One region of the Telluria sp. BA11 genome, then DNA from elsewhere that is predicted to be linked to it. Evidence: riboswitches for the same ligand, from Rfam matches in the RefSeq annotation. Region 1 holds a riboswitch; the other holds the start of a gene.

Region 1 (7,243 bases):
GACAAAAGAGCTTTACAACCCGAAGGCCTTCTTCACTCACGCGGCATTGCTGGATCAGGCTTTCGCCCATTGTCCAAAATTCCCCACTGCTGCCTCCCGTAGGAGTCTGGACCGTGTCTCAGTTCCAGTGTGGCTGGTCGTCCTCTCAGACCAGCTACTGATCGTGGCCTTGGTGAGCCTTTACCTCACCAACTAGCTAATCAGATATCGGCCGCTCCAGGAGCACAAGGTCCGAAGATCCCCTGCTTTCATCCTTAGATCGTATGCGGTATTAGCGTAACTTTCGCTACGTTATCCCCCACTCTTGGGTACGTTCCGATATATTACTCACCCGTTCGCCACTCGCCGCCAGGTTGCCCCGCGCTGCCGTTCGACTTGCATGTGTAAAGCATGCCGCCAGCGTTCAATCTGAGCCAGGATCAAACTCTTCAGTTCAATCTCTGTTTGTTGGCATTTCTGCCACCCTGCATTGCTGCAGGGGTCGCTCACTCAAAATACTGACCGTTACTCATTGCTGAGCAACGTATTTCTTTTTTGTGAACATTTGATAATTTAAGTAATCAAAGACCGAAGTCTTTGGCACCCTCATCAAACGCCCACACTTATCGACTGTTAATTTTTAAAGAACTTTATTCGGTGCTGCTTCTGCCGTTTGCTACGAAGCGTTGTGTTCGTTAGCAGCAGAGAGGCGAGATTATGAAGTGTTTCTCATTTTTCGTCAACCCCTTCTTTCCTTCTTTTTCTTCGCTGTCGCTGCGTTTGAGGCGGCGTCTGCGTCGAGGAGCGAGACTATAACAAAGCCAGGATGGTCTTGCAATGCTTTCTCTTGTGATATCGTGGCCGCCGCCCATAGCGACCTTTTTATTACTCATGCATATTCCTGTTATTGCCCCGATCGCCCATGCGGCGCTGTCCCAATCCCTGGCCGCCGCAATCAATAACAAGACCAAGCCGCTTGGCAGCCTGGGGCGTCTGGAGGATCTCGCCACCCAGTTGGGCCTGATCCAGCAGACAACCCGGGTCACGGTCGACCAGCCTGCCATCCTCGTCTTTGCCGCCGATCATGGCGTGGTCGCCGAAGGCATCTCCGCCTATCCACAAGACGTCACCTGGCAGATGGTCGAGAACTTCCTCGCCAACGGCGCGGCTATCAATGTGTTCGCGCGCCAGAATGGCTGCGCGCTGCGCGTGATCGACGCCGGCGTGAACCACGAGTTTGGCGTGCGGGATGGTCTGCTCGACCGAAAAGTCGCCAATGGCACCAATAACTTCGCCATCGAACCGGCGATGTCGGCGCAGCACTGTGCTACCGCCCTCGAACACGGCATGGCCCTGGCGCGCGACCTGCCCGGCAACGTCGTGGGCTTCGGCGAGATGGGCATCGGGAACACGACTTCTGCCGCCGCCCTGATGCACAAGCTGACCGGGCAGCCGGCGGCTGCCTGCGTCGGCGCCGGCACCGGCCTGACGCCTGATGGCATCCGCCATAAAGAGCACGTGGTTGCTGCCGCCGTCGCGCGTCACGCCAGCGTGCGCGAACCGCTCGACTTGCTGGCCACCTTCGGCGGCTTCGAAATCGCGATGATGGCCGGCGCCATGCTGCAGGCAGCCAGCCTGCGCAAGGTGCTGCTGATCGACGGCTTCATTGTCACCAGCGCGCTGCTGGTCGCCGCGCGCCTGCAACCGGCGATCCTTGACTACTGCGTGTTCGCGCACTGCTCGGGCGAGCATGGCCACGCCCTGCTGCTCGAGCAGCTTGGGGCACGGCCGCTGCTCGACCTGGGCCTGCGTCTGGGCGAAGGCACCGGCAGCGCCCTTGCCCTGCCCCTGCTGCACGCAGCCGCCAACTTCTTGGGCGAGATGGCGACCTTCGCATCGGCCCAGGTCTCGGCACAACTGGGCGCGCACGCGGGATGATCCATCAACTGCGCCTGTTCTTCATTGCGCTGCAGTTCTTCACGCGGCTGCCGATCCCGCGCTGGGTCGGCTTCGAGCCGGCATGGCTCAATCATGCGTCGCGCTACTTCCCGCTGGTTGGCGTGGTGGTAGGTGCCATCGGCGCGGCCGTCTACTTCATCGCCGGGCACTGGCTGCCAGCGCCAGTGGCCGCCGTGCTCTCCACCGCCGCAACGATCTACCTCACCGGCGCCTTCCACGAAGACGGCTTCGCCGACACCTGCGATGGTCTGGGCGGCGGCATGACGAAAGAACGCGCGCTCGACATCATGAAGGATTCGCGCGTCGGTGCGTATGGTGCGATCGGCATCGTCTGCATGCTCGGCGCGAAGCTGGCTGCACTCGCCACGCTGCCGCCCCTTACCGCCATCGGCGCCCTGCTGCTGGCACACCCGCTCTCGCGCCTGGCCGCCACGTCCCTGATCTGGCAGATGGAATACGCCCGCGCCGAAGGCAAGGCCAAGCCGCTGGCCGTGCGCATGAGCAGCGACGAATTCGGGATCGCGACGCTCACGGTGCTCGTGCCCGCGCTCGTGCTGTTCGCCGTTGGCCTGCTAGACCTGGCTGCGATTGGCGCGGCGGTGTTTGCGGCCTTGCTGGCCACGCGCTGGCTGGCCCGCATGTTCACGCGCCGGCTGCAGGGCTATACGGGCGACTGCCTCGGCGCCGTGCAGCAGTTGGCCGAAGTCGCCATCTATATCGCGGTACTGGCCACGCTCGGCCGCGGCGCGCTGGCCTGATGCGCCTGTACCTCGTACGCCACCCGAAACCGGACGTGCCGGCCGGGTACTGCTACGGCCGCACCGACCTGCCAGCGCAAGCAACAGACACCGCACGCGTGCTGGCGGCGCTGACCAATCAAGGCCTTCCCGGCGCCATGCCGGTCTACGCCAGCCCGTTGCAACGCTGCGCCGTGCTGGCGCAGCAGCTGTCAAGCGCGCCCACGTTCGACGCGCGCCTGGCCGAGATGGACTTTGGCGTCTGGGAGCTGCGCCAGTGGGACGACATCGCCCGGGACGAGATCGATGCCTGGAACGCCGACCTGCTCCACTACCGCCCCGGCGGCGGCGAAAACGTCATGCAGGTGGCCGTGCGCGTGGCCGCGTTTCAAGCCGACATCCAGCGCGCAAGGCACGCCGAGGCACTCGTCATCTGCCACGCCGGCGCCATGCGCCTGCTGCACGCCATGTCCGGCGGCGGCACCTTGGAGGATGCTGCGCTGCGTGCGGCATCGACACCACACCAGATCGGCTACGGCGAAGTCATGGTGCTGGAAATATGACAATGCCCGGGGCAACCACCTTATAATGAGCGCGTTTTGGTGCTCGCACCTGCGTTCGCAGGTGCAGTTAAACGGGAAACACGAAGCTCTTCACAGGGCCAACGCGTGCTGCCCCCGCAACGGTAAGCAAGTGCTGCAGCCTCTCATCGGGTCCTGCGGCAAACCGCCCCCTCATACCACTGTGCTTTTCTGAGCATGGGAAGGTCGGACGGCCATACTTGTCAGCCCGGATACCGGCCAAAAGGTGGATACGCGCACAGCGCGATCCTTTGAATCCAGCCCACGGGGACGTCGGCGGGATGCCTTTGATAAGAACCACTCATGAATTTTCCAGTAAGCCGGCAAGCGGCCGCCGTGTCGCTCGCACTCGCCCTCATCTCGTCCACCGCCATCGCCGAAGTCGCTGACACCGTCGTCGTCACCGCGACCCGCACGCCGCAACTCGCTGCCGACCTGATCGCCGACACCACCGTCATCAACGCCGAAGAAATCGCGCGCTCGGGCGCCGGCTCGGTGGCCGACATCCTGCAGCGCCAGCGCGGCATCGAGATCGCCCGCAACGGCCCGGCCGGCACCACGACCAGCGTCTATGTGCGCGGCGCAAACGCCAACCAGATCGTCGTGCTGCTCGACGGCGTGCGCATCGGCTCGTCCACCACCGGCACCGCCAGCTGGAATGCCATCCCGCTGGGCGCCATCGACCGCATTGAAATCGTCTACGGGCCACTGAGCACGCTGTACGGCGCCGACGCCATCGGCGGCGTGATCCAGATCTTCACCCGCAAGGGCGAAGGCGCACCTGTCGTCACCGCTTCGGTGGGCGCGGGCAGCAACGCGACGCTGCAGGGCGATGCAGGCATCTTCGGCAGCAGCGGCGGCCCGAATGCCATCAGCTACGCCTTTGGCGCCGGCTATGAAGAGTCGGACGGCTTCTCGTCCACGCGGCCCGGCGCGTCAGGCTACAACGCCGACGAAGACGGCTACCGCCGCCGCAATGCCAATGGCCGTGTGTCGATGGCGCTCGCGCCGGGTCACGAGATCGGCGCCCAGTTCCTGGCCAGCCGCACGTACAGCCAGTACGATGCCAGTGGTTCCGGCAGCTACGACGTGCACAGCGACTCGGACATCAATACCGCCGCCGTCTACATGACCAACCAGCTCCTGCCAAACTGGCGCAGCACCGTGCAGTACGCACGTTCAGAAGACAAGTCGGGCAACTTCAGCAACGCCACGGCCAGCGGCGCCAGCCAGATCGACACCAAGCAGAACGAATTCTCGTGGCAGAACAACGTCGCGATCGGCCAGGACACGCTGCAGCTGCTGTTCAACCACCGCAAGGAAGAAGTCTCGTCGATGCGCCAGACGCGCATCACCAATTCGTATGCCGCGGCCTACTCGGCCAAGCGCGCCAATCACCTGTTCGATGTCAGCGCACGTCAGGACCGCTCGGTCTACGGCAGCCAGAACACCGGCGCCGCCGGCTACGGCTACGAGTTCGGCAACGGCCTGCGCGCCACCGCCAGCATCGGCACGAGCTTCCGCGCCCCGACCTTCAACGAACTGTACTTCCCGGGCTACGGCCTGGCGACGAACAAGCCCGAAAAAGGCCGCAACCGCGAAGTGGGCCTGCGCTACGACGGCAACGGCTACAACCTCGATGCCACGTACTTCCACAATCGCCTGACCGACATGATCGTATCAAGCACGCCATGCCCGGACGGCATCAACCGCAGCTGCGCCTACAACGTCAACGAAGCGACGCTCGAAGGCTTCTCGCTGGCCGGCAGCACGCGCCTGATGGACGTGAACCTGCGCGCCAGTCTCGATTGGCAGGATCCGCGCGATGACACCACCGGCCGCCAGCTGGCGCGCCGCGCGAAGAAGCATGCCAACTTCGCTGCCGACTACGTGATGGGCCAGCTGAAAAGCGGCGCCGAGCTGACCGTGTCGGGTGACCGCTTCGACAACGCGCCCAACACCAACCGCCTGGGCGGCTACGGCTTGCTGAACCTGTACACCACGTACCAGTTCACGCCCGACTGGTCCCTGCTCCTGCGCGTGAACAACGTCGCGGACAAGAACTACGAAGTGGCGCGCAACTATGGCACCAGCGGCCGCACCTGGTTCGCGTCGCTGCGCTACGGCATCCGTTAAGCTGGCATTTTCCGCCCGCGGCGCACGCGCCGCGGGCATCGATCAACTATCAGGGCCCGCATGCAAGCATCTGTCCCGTCATTACGCCAACGCGCCACGCTCATCGTCGGCGCCATGCTGGTCCTGGCCATTGCCACCCTGCTGTTCTCGGGCATGACCGGTTCCATCCGCGTGCCGCTCAGCGACATCCCCGACGCCCTGCGCCAATTGGCCAGTGGCCAACCCGAATCCCTGTCTGCATCGCTGCTCGACCTGCGCGCCAGCCGCGCGCTGGTGGCCTTTGCCACCGGCGGCGCCCTCGCCCTGGCCGGCCTGATGATGCAGGCGCTGTTACGCAATCCCCTCGCCGACCCGTATGTGCTGGGCGTCTCGTCCGGCGCCTCGGTCGGCGCCCTCCTCGCCTTGCTGCTCATGGCGTCCACGCTGATGGTCGATGCGGCCGCGCTGGTCGGCGCGGTCGGCGTCTCCCTGCTCCTGTACGCGCTGGCGCGGCGCGACCTGCGCAGCGGCCAGGCTGCCGAAGGCGGCGCCTCGATGCTGCTGCTGACCGGCGTGATCGTCTCGGCCCTGTGCGGCTCCCTCGTTACCCTCATGCTGTCGATCGCGCCGGAGGGGCGCCTGCGCAGCATGATCTTCTGGCTGATTGGCGACCTGGCCGGCGCGCCGCTGCGCCTGGCGCCGTGGCTCGTGCTGGTCGGCGCGCTGCTGTTTGCCATGCGTAGCGCGCGCGCCATGAACATGGTCGCGCTGCACGCCGAAAATGCCGTCACGCTGGGCGTGCGCGTGAGTGCGCTGCGCAAGGGCTTGTTCTTCGTGTCGGCGCTGCTCACGGCGAGCGCCGTCACCAGCGCGGGTTCGATTGGGTTCGTCGGCCTGATCGTGCCGCACGCCTGCCGCTTCGCCTTCGGGCCCGATCACCGCGTACTGATTCCTGCCGTCGTCCTGAGCGGCGGCGCGTTCCTTGTACTGTGCGATACGCTGGCGCGCACGATCGTCGCGCCGCAGCAGCTGCCGGTCGGCGCCATCACCGCGATGATCGGTGCGCCGGTCTTCCTGTACCAACTGCACCGCATGCGCAAATGAGCACCATCGCCACCCACGACCTGCGCCTGTCCATTGCCGGGCGCACCCTGGTGCAGGGCCTCGACTGGTCTGCGCAACCCGGTGAATGCTGGAGCATCATCGGCCGCAACGGCGCCGGCAAGAGCACCTTGCTGCGCACGCTGGCCGGCTTGCACCAGCCCGACGGCGGCGCCGTTCACATCGGCGGGCGCGCCCTGGCGGCTTGGCCGCTGACCGACCTGGCGCGCGAACGCGCCTTTCTCGCCCAGTCACGCCACGACGCTTTTGCCTACACGGTGCTCGAGAGCGTGCTCTCTGCGCGTCACCCGTACCACGCCAACCGCTACTGGGAGGGCAGCGATGACCATCAGGTTGCGCTGGAAGCCCTGGCGTCGATGGACGTGAGTGATCTGGCTGCGCGCGACGTGCGCACGCTGTCCGGCGGCGAGCGCCAGCGCGTGGCGATTGCCGCCCTGCTGGCCCAACAAACCCCGCTGCTGCTGCTCGACGAGCCAGCCAATGCGCTCGACCTGGCGCACCAGGTGAGCGTCATGGGCCTGCTCGCGCGCCTGTGCCGCGAACGGAATCACACCGTGGTCATGATCGGCCACGATCTGAACCTGGCTTCGCGCATCTCGACCCACGTGCTGCTGCTGATGGGCGATGGCCGCTGGCACGCCGGCACCAATGAACAGACCATGCAGCCCGCTCTGCTGGGCGACTACCTCGGCCACCCGATCGAGATGATCGAACATCACGGCCGCCGCATCTTCATCCCTCAAGAGGATT
Region 2 (7,243 bases), 940 kb from region 1:
CGATGCCCGTGCCAAACCACAGCAGCACGAGCAGACCGATACCGATCCCGAGCCAGCGATGCCACAGGTGCAGCTGGCGCTTCATCGAAGCCATCGCAATCCCGATCAGTAGCGCCAGTGGACCGTCAGCTCGGCATGCAGCGCGCGCAACAAGGTTGTTTTCATCATTTGCTCTACTTTTTCGCCGGGGTTGCCGTGGGCTCGATCAGCACCAGCTTGCCGGTCTTGGGATCGCGATAGACTTCGCCGACGCGGTCGTAACCGCTGCCGTCTTGCGTGACGCCGCTGGCGGGGCGCTCGATCTGGCGGCCCTTCTCGACCGGTTGCGGCGGTTTGATGGCGCCTTGCGAACCGGCGATTGCTGCGATCAGGCCACAGGCAAAGACCAGCATTACGTCGACCAGGTTGACCAGGCTCGCGCGCGGGTCTTCGTCGCTCTGGTCGAAGCGCGCGTCGAGGTGCCGGTACAGGCGCAGGCGGCCACGTGCCGGGGCGCTCATGCCAGCGGCTCCATCGCGTCCAGCGTCTCTTCGTACCAGCGGCGGCGCAGCTTGCCGATCACCAGGCCGGCGATGCCGGCAACGAGGCCCAGCACGGTCGCATCGAAGGCAACCGTCACGGCGCTGGCCAGCTTGGCCGGATCGCCTTCCCCCAGCGCGGCCAGGCCAGGCCCGAGCGGAATGATCGTGGCCATCAGGCCGAGCATTGGCGGGATGCGCGCCAGCAGGTCGGCGCGCTCCAGACGGTGACGGGCCAGCTTCTGCACGTGCCCGACGTTGCCGGATGCGCGCAACCGCGCCAGGCCGTGGAAGCGCTCGCCGACGGCGATGCCCGATTCGACCAGCGCAATGGCGCAGCCGGCCAGCAGCACCACCAGCGAAGGCGTGAGCAGCCAGCTGACGGCGTCGTGCAACCAGGCATAGGACAAGTGATCGATCATGAGGTACTCCTTACAGGTTGAGGGATGCTGCGGCCGCGCCACAGGCCGAGCGCAAACAGGGCAAAGCAGGCCGCCAGGATGACCAGGACCTGCACGATGCGCAGGCCAGGAAGCGGCGCGGGTTCGGGTGGTTGGTTGAGTTCATAGACGCGCATGGCTGGCGGCGCCGTCAGTGCGGGCGCGGAAGGCGCCTGCCCCTGCTGTGCGTTGGCGCGTGGCGGCGCTACGGCCGGTGATGCCGCAGCTGCCGGCGCGCCGGCCGGTACCGGGACGGCAAGCGCCGGCAGCATCTCGCCGCGCGCCTTCGCCAGCGTGACGCCGAGCTGCTGCGCATCGCCGCGATCGAGTTGCGGCGCCAGCCAGCCCCACATCGGGTGATCGGGCGACGTGTGGCCGCTGCCCGGCAAGCCATTGGCAGCCACCAGGCGCGCCAGCTCGCCGCCCATCGTGCGGATCGTTTCCGGGTCGGTCTTCCAGAAGCCTTTTTCGGCGGCCACCATGAACACGGCCAGCATGTGCGCCTTGACGTGCGCGTTGTGGCGCTGGCCCAGGAAGGCCGGCAGGCCAAGCTTGTGCGCATCGTCGAAGTAGACCGCCTTGACCTCGTCCCAGGCCCAGTTCTTCACGAGGTCCGGGCGCGTGACCTGCCAGCCCCACAGGTTCTCGATGAATTCCTGGCCCATCGTGCGCGCGCCCGAGTAGCCGTTGTCCATCAATGGGCGCAGCCACGCGGGGTTCAAAAAGCGCCCGCGCAATTCGCCCAGCAGCGCAGTGGCCAGCGGCTCGACGTCGGCTTGGCCCGGCCGCCCGTGCTGCAGGATCAGCGCGTCCGGCACGCGGCCGGTGCGCGTCTCGACGGCCAGTGACAGGCCACCCAGGTAGTCGAAGGCATCGTTGTTGTCGAGCAGGCCGTACAGATTGCTGGCGCGGCCGTGGTAGGTGCGGTGGATGCCGTCCAGCGCCACGTCGAAGGCACGGTGCTGCGCGTCGCCGTCGGCGTCCAGGCCATACGCGTGGCCCATGCGATTGCGGTAGGCACGGCCGATCTCCTCGCGCTCGCGCCAGGCGCCCGAGCGTTCGGTCAGGCGGTTCACGCCCGTGCCGTACGCGCCCGGCGCGTCGCCGAACACGCGCAGCGCGGCGCCCTGTCCCGCTTCGATGGTCGATGCGCCACCGGCGACCAGCGCGCGCTGGCGCACCACCCATTCGCGCGCAACCCGGTTGTCCTGCACGGCTTCACTACCCCAGGCGGCGCCCTGGAGTGGCGCCAGCGCGGCTTGCAGCGCCTCGCGCAGGGCCGGGTCCTGCCGCGCCATCGTTTCGGCGGACGCCGCCAGCGCCAGCCGGCCGGCGCGGTCGATCAGGCGGATCAGGTTCGGGTACAGGTCGCGAAAGAGGCCAGACGTGGTCACCAGCGCATCGCGCCGCACGGCGCCCGGCACCAGGCGCACATCAGTGACAATGCCGCGCGCATTCCAGACCGGCTCGGCGCCCATCATGGCCAGCGCAAAGCCGACCATCACGCCCTCGTCGCGCACCGCGTCCGAGGCCCACAGGATGATGCCTTCGCTGCCCTGCTCCCGCGCAGCATCGCCCTTGCTGCGCGCCATCGCCTTGACTGCCATCTTTTGCGCCAGCCCGAAACCCAGGCGCGTGGGCAGGATGTCGCCATCGACCGCGTGGAAGTTGCGGCCCGTCGGCAGCGCCTCGGGTGAGCGCAGCGGATCGTTGCCCTTGCCGGGCTCGATGTAGCGGCCATCCAGGCCCGCGAGCAGGCCCACCATTTCGCGCCGCGGCGAGTCGCGCAGCTTGTCGGCGATGGACGGATCGTCGATGCCGCTCTTGGCCATCGACTCGAGCATCAGGTCAAGCGACTTCTGGTCCCACGGCCGGCCAAAGACGTGCAGGCCGAATGGCATGAACTTCTCTTGCAGCTTGGTCAGGTAATGGCCGATCTCGTGCGCCAGCAAATCGTCGTCGGCAGCGTCGAAGCCGATGCCCCGCACTTCGAGCACGTCGGACATCGACGCTTCGAGTTCGGCGCGCAGGTTCAGCGCCACGACGCGCTCGCGCATCAGTTGCGCGGCCTGCGTCTTGAGTGACTCGGACGACGCAGCTTCGAAACTCTCGACGATCTGGCGCAGCGACAGCAGCTCGTCGTACAGCGGCGTCGTCGCCAGTGGTGGCGTCAGGTGGTCGACGATGATCGCCAGGCCGCGGCGCTTGGCCTGCGTGCCCTCTCCCACGCCGTCGACGATGTACGGGTAGATGCCCGGCAGGTCGCCCGCAATCAGGCTGGGATAATCGTCGCTCGACAGGCCCACCGCTTTACCGGGCAGGAATTCAAAGGTCGAGTGGCGCCCCACGTGCACGACGGCGTCGGCCTTGAAGCGGTCGCGGATCCAGTGGTAGAAGGCCAGGTACTGGTGCGGCGGTGTGATGCTGGTATTCGCGTGCAGCAGTTCTTCATCGACTTCCCAGCCGCGCGGCGGCTGCGGGCCGATGAACACATTGCCGAACGTGAGGCCCGGTACCAGCAGCTTGCCGCTGTCGACCATCACCTTGCCCGGCGCCGGGCCCCAGCCGCGCATGCCTTCGATGCCGTAGCCGATCAGGCGCCGATACAGTGGCGCGAGCGCCTTGCACGGACTGGGCTTGCTGTCGTCGAGACAGGCGCGGTAGCCGTCTTCGAGCGCATGCAGGTCGCGCGTGGCCTGCACGCGCTGCGGATGGTCGACACCCTCGACCAGGTGCAGCAATTCCTTGATGATCGTCTCGGCCTGCTTGCGGCCCGGCGCGCGCTCGCCCTGCGCTTCGGCGACCAGCACGTCGGCATGCAGGCGGCCCAGCATGCCGTCCTTCATCTCGCCCTGCACGCGCGGTGCAAGCGTGGCGAACCAGCGCGCGTAGTCGGCCGCGCTGACGCTGTTCACCACACCGCTCATTTCGCGCAGCGCGGCGCGGTCTTCGGGCAGGTTCACGCCGTGCGCCATGATCATGTCGAGCAGCGCTTCGGGCGTGGCGGGTAAATCGCCGACCGTGTAGCCGGCGGCTTTCAGCGCGTGCAGCATGTCGAACAGCGATGCCGGCACGTTCAGGTTGTCGGCGCCGATGTTCTGGCGGCCCGGCGGGTGGTTGTAATAGACCATCGCGACGCGCTTGTCGGCATTGCGCTTGGCACGCAGCGCCAGCCAGCGGCTCACGCGCGCCGTCATGCGATCGACTTCGGCCGGCAGCAGCACCGGCGGGCGGTTCTCGATGCCGGTCAGGCGGTCGCGCTGCGACTGGCCCAGCGCCGCCACCACCACCGGCTGGCCGATTCCCTGCAGCTCGGGCAGCGCGACGCGGTACTGGACCGAATCCGGCGGCAGGCCATCGGGCGAAAGCTGCCACTGCATGGCGGTGCGGTCCGACAGGCGGATCGCCTTGAACACGGGGATATCGAAGCGTTTGAAGGCTTCGCTGACGACTTCGCGCCCTTCGGCGGCGCCGACGACGAAGTCCTGCAGCACCACCAGCGCCGCGGGCTTCGCTGGCGCGATCAGCTCAGGCAGGCGCACCAGCGCTTCGCGCGAGGCGCCGCCCCAGCGCGTGAGCAGCTGCACGCAGGCCTGGCCTTGCTCTTCGATGCGGCGGCACAGCGCAGCCGGCACCATGCCATCCATGTTCGCCAGATCGAGCACGACGACGGTCGGGCGGTCCTTCAGACCCAGCTTGGCGGCGTTGCCCCAGGCGGCGGCATCCTGCAGCTCGTTCTGGCCGACGCGCAGGCGCAGCGTCGGCTCGGGCAGCGGAGGGCCCAGCGCTGTTGATGGATGCAGCAGGTGGGCGATGAGGGCCGTGGTGTTGTCCACGCCGCCGGCTTGCCAGACGCGCCGCGCCGCGAGCCAGTGGCGGGCCGCGGGATTGGCCTCTGCCGCCTGCAGCGCGGCGGGCGCCGGCGCTTCGGCCGCCAGTTCGCGCAGCAGCTCGGGCGCGAAGCCGGCCAGGCTGCCGTGCGCCGCGCGCGTCATCAGGTTCAGGCTTGCTTCGCCATTGAAGGCCAGCACCGCGGTGCCTGGCTTTGCATGGCGCGCCAGCGCATCCTTCATGCGGCGCGCCGGATCGCCGAACAGCGACACCGCCAGCACCGTGTCGGCGCCGGTGATCCACTGGCCCACCTCGCGTTCACTGGCGGCCATCAACTGGGCCGGCGTGCGCAACTGAATCCGGTCGCGCGGGTGGCTGGCCAGGTGGCGGTGCGCAGCTTCGATCGCGCCCGGCGCGGCGCGCTCGGTGACCACGGCGAACATGGTGGCGGCGTGGCCGTGGGCGCAGGCAAGCAGGGACGCGAGCAAAAGCACCAGCGCAGTACAGGCGCGGGGGAGCGAAGCAGTGTTCATGTGAACGTCGACCTTTCAGCTGCGCGCCAGGGCGCGCATGACAACGGGCAGACGTCTTCCTTCCACGCGGGACGCAGCAGCCACGCGCACGCGCACGTGCGAACGCCTGCGCGAGCGCATTGGCAACACGGAAGGAACGACGAACTACCAACCGGCACGCCCACACCCCGGGACGTACGCAATGCATCGTGAAGGCCGGTCTTCTGGCTTGCCGTCATCCTTCCCGGGTCCTGCCTTCCCGTGCACGGGGCACAGTGGCGTTCGACGAGGGTCGTCAGGCATACAGCAGCGGGGGCTGCGCCGGACTGGCGTGCGATGGATTCGCACACGTCACCGGCTTCCCGTTTCACCTTCCTGCAGACGAGCAGGACGGCACCATTCACTTGATTGGGCGCGATTCTACAGCCCGGGTGCGCCACTGTCACCGCATTCTTTGGCCTCTAGGGAAGCACTGATTAATTCATGGAGGCGGACTTGGCACGGAAAATAGCCACCCTGCGGCGTTGCAAATTCTCGCAATAGCTCGCTATTGCTGCGATTTGCGCCTTGCATGGCGGCTTTTTCCGCAGCCAATTCCATCCCCCAGAATAAATCAGTGCTTCCCTAGCCTAGAATGGCGGTATCGTCCGGCCAGGCCGGCACCCACTACTTCTTCGCGACCGTTCACATGATCACACGACAAGACTGCCTGGCCCTCGACGCGGCCGATCCGCTGGCCCCTCAGCGCAATGCGTTTGCGCTGCCGGACGGCGTGATTTACCTCGATGGCAATTCGCTCGGCGCCCGCCCCCGCGCGGCCCTGCAACGTGCGCAGGACGTGATCGCCGCCGAATGGGGCAATGACCTGATCCGCAGCTGGAACACGGCCGGCTGGTACGACCTGCCGCAGCGCCTGGGCACCCTGATCGCGCCGCTGATCGGCGCCGCCGCCGATGAAGTGGTGGTCACCGACTCGACTTCGGTGAACCTGTTCAAGGCGCTGGCTGCGGCGCTCAAGATGCAGGCCGACGCACCGGCGCACGCGGCCCGCCGCATCATCCTCACGGAGCGCGACAACTTCCCGAGCGATATCTACATGGCCGAAGGCCTGATCGGCTGGCTCGAGCGCGGCTACGAGCTGCGCCTGCTCGACAGCTGGGCCGACCTGCCGGCCGCCCTCGAAGGCGACGCCGGCGGCCAGGTGGCGGTGGTGATGCTCACGCACGTGAACTACCGCACCGGCCGCATGCTCGACATGAAAACGATCACGGCGCAGATCCACGCCGCCGGCGCGCTGGCGATCTGGGACCTGGCCCATTCGGCCGGCGCGGTCGAGGTAGACCTGAATGGCGCCAACGCCGACTTCGCGGTGGGCTGCACCTACAAATTCCTCAACGGCGGGCCGGGCGCGCCTGCATTCATCTGGGTGCCGCAGCGCCACCACGCGCAATTCACGCAGCCGCTCACGGGCTGGTGGGCGCATCGCCAGCCGTTCGCGATGCAACCGGCGTTCGCGCCGGTGGCCGGCATCAAGCGCGCGATGTGCGGCACGCAGCCGGTGGTGGCGCTGGCGCTGATCGAATGTGGGCTGGCCGTGTTCCAGGACGTGACGATGGCGGCGCTGCGCAAGAAGTCACTGGCGCTGTCGGACCTGTTCCTGGCGCTGCTCGAACAGGAATGCGCCGCGCATCCGCTGGAACTGATCACGCCGCGCAATCATGCGGACCGTGGCAGCCAGGTAAGCGTCACGCATCCGCATGGCTACGCGGTGATGCAGGCGCTGATCGCACGCGGCGTCATCGGCGACTACCGCGAGCCGCAGGTGATGCGCTTTGGCTTCACGCCGCTGTACACGGGGTATGACGATGTGTGGCAGGCGGTGATGGTGCTCAAGGATATCCTGGACCGCAGTGACTATCAGGTCGATGCCAAGCGCACTGCG

What was found. Region 1 has a riboswitch for cobalamin ahead of AC1MGT_RS14645 (TonB-dependent receptor domain-containing protein). Riboswitches for the same ligand answer to the same signal wherever they lie in the genome.
Region 2: linked by a shared signal. The riboswitch ahead of AC1MGT_RS10445 (cobaltochelatase subunit CobN) and the one ahead of AC1MGT_RS14645 (TonB-dependent receptor domain-containing protein) in region 1 are both predicted to bind cobalamin.

The regions. Positions count from the first base shown of each region.
Region 1 is NZ_CM155275.1:3,329,042-3,336,284, reverse strand. It holds rRNA gene AC1MGT_RS14670 (16S ribosomal RNA) at 1-435, opposite strand, end outside; gene AC1MGT_RS14665 (hypothetical protein) at 675-872, opposite strand; gene cobT (nicotinate-nucleotide--dimethylbenzimidazole phosphoribosyltransferase) at 871-1,917, shown strand; gene AC1MGT_RS14655 (adenosylcobinamide-GDP ribazoletransferase) at 1,914-2,696, shown strand; gene AC1MGT_RS14650 (histidine phosphatase family protein) at 2,696-3,238, shown strand; cobalamin riboswitch at 3,259-3,494, shown strand; gene AC1MGT_RS14645 (TonB-dependent receptor domain-containing protein) at 3,560-5,392, shown strand; gene AC1MGT_RS14640 (FecCD family ABC transporter permease) at 5,453-6,475, shown strand; gene AC1MGT_RS14635 (ABC transporter ATP-binding protein) at 6,472-7,243, shown strand, end outside.
Region 2 is NZ_CM155275.1:2,386,586-2,393,828, forward strand. It holds gene AC1MGT_RS10430 (PepSY domain-containing protein) at 1-94, opposite strand, end outside; gene AC1MGT_RS10435 (DUF2149 domain-containing protein) at 174-500, opposite strand; gene AC1MGT_RS10440 (MotA/TolQ/ExbB proton channel family protein) at 497-940, opposite strand; gene AC1MGT_RS10445 (cobaltochelatase subunit CobN) at 937-5,322, opposite strand; cobalamin riboswitch at 5,499-5,717, opposite strand; gene kynU (kynureninase) at 5,990-7,243, shown strand, end outside.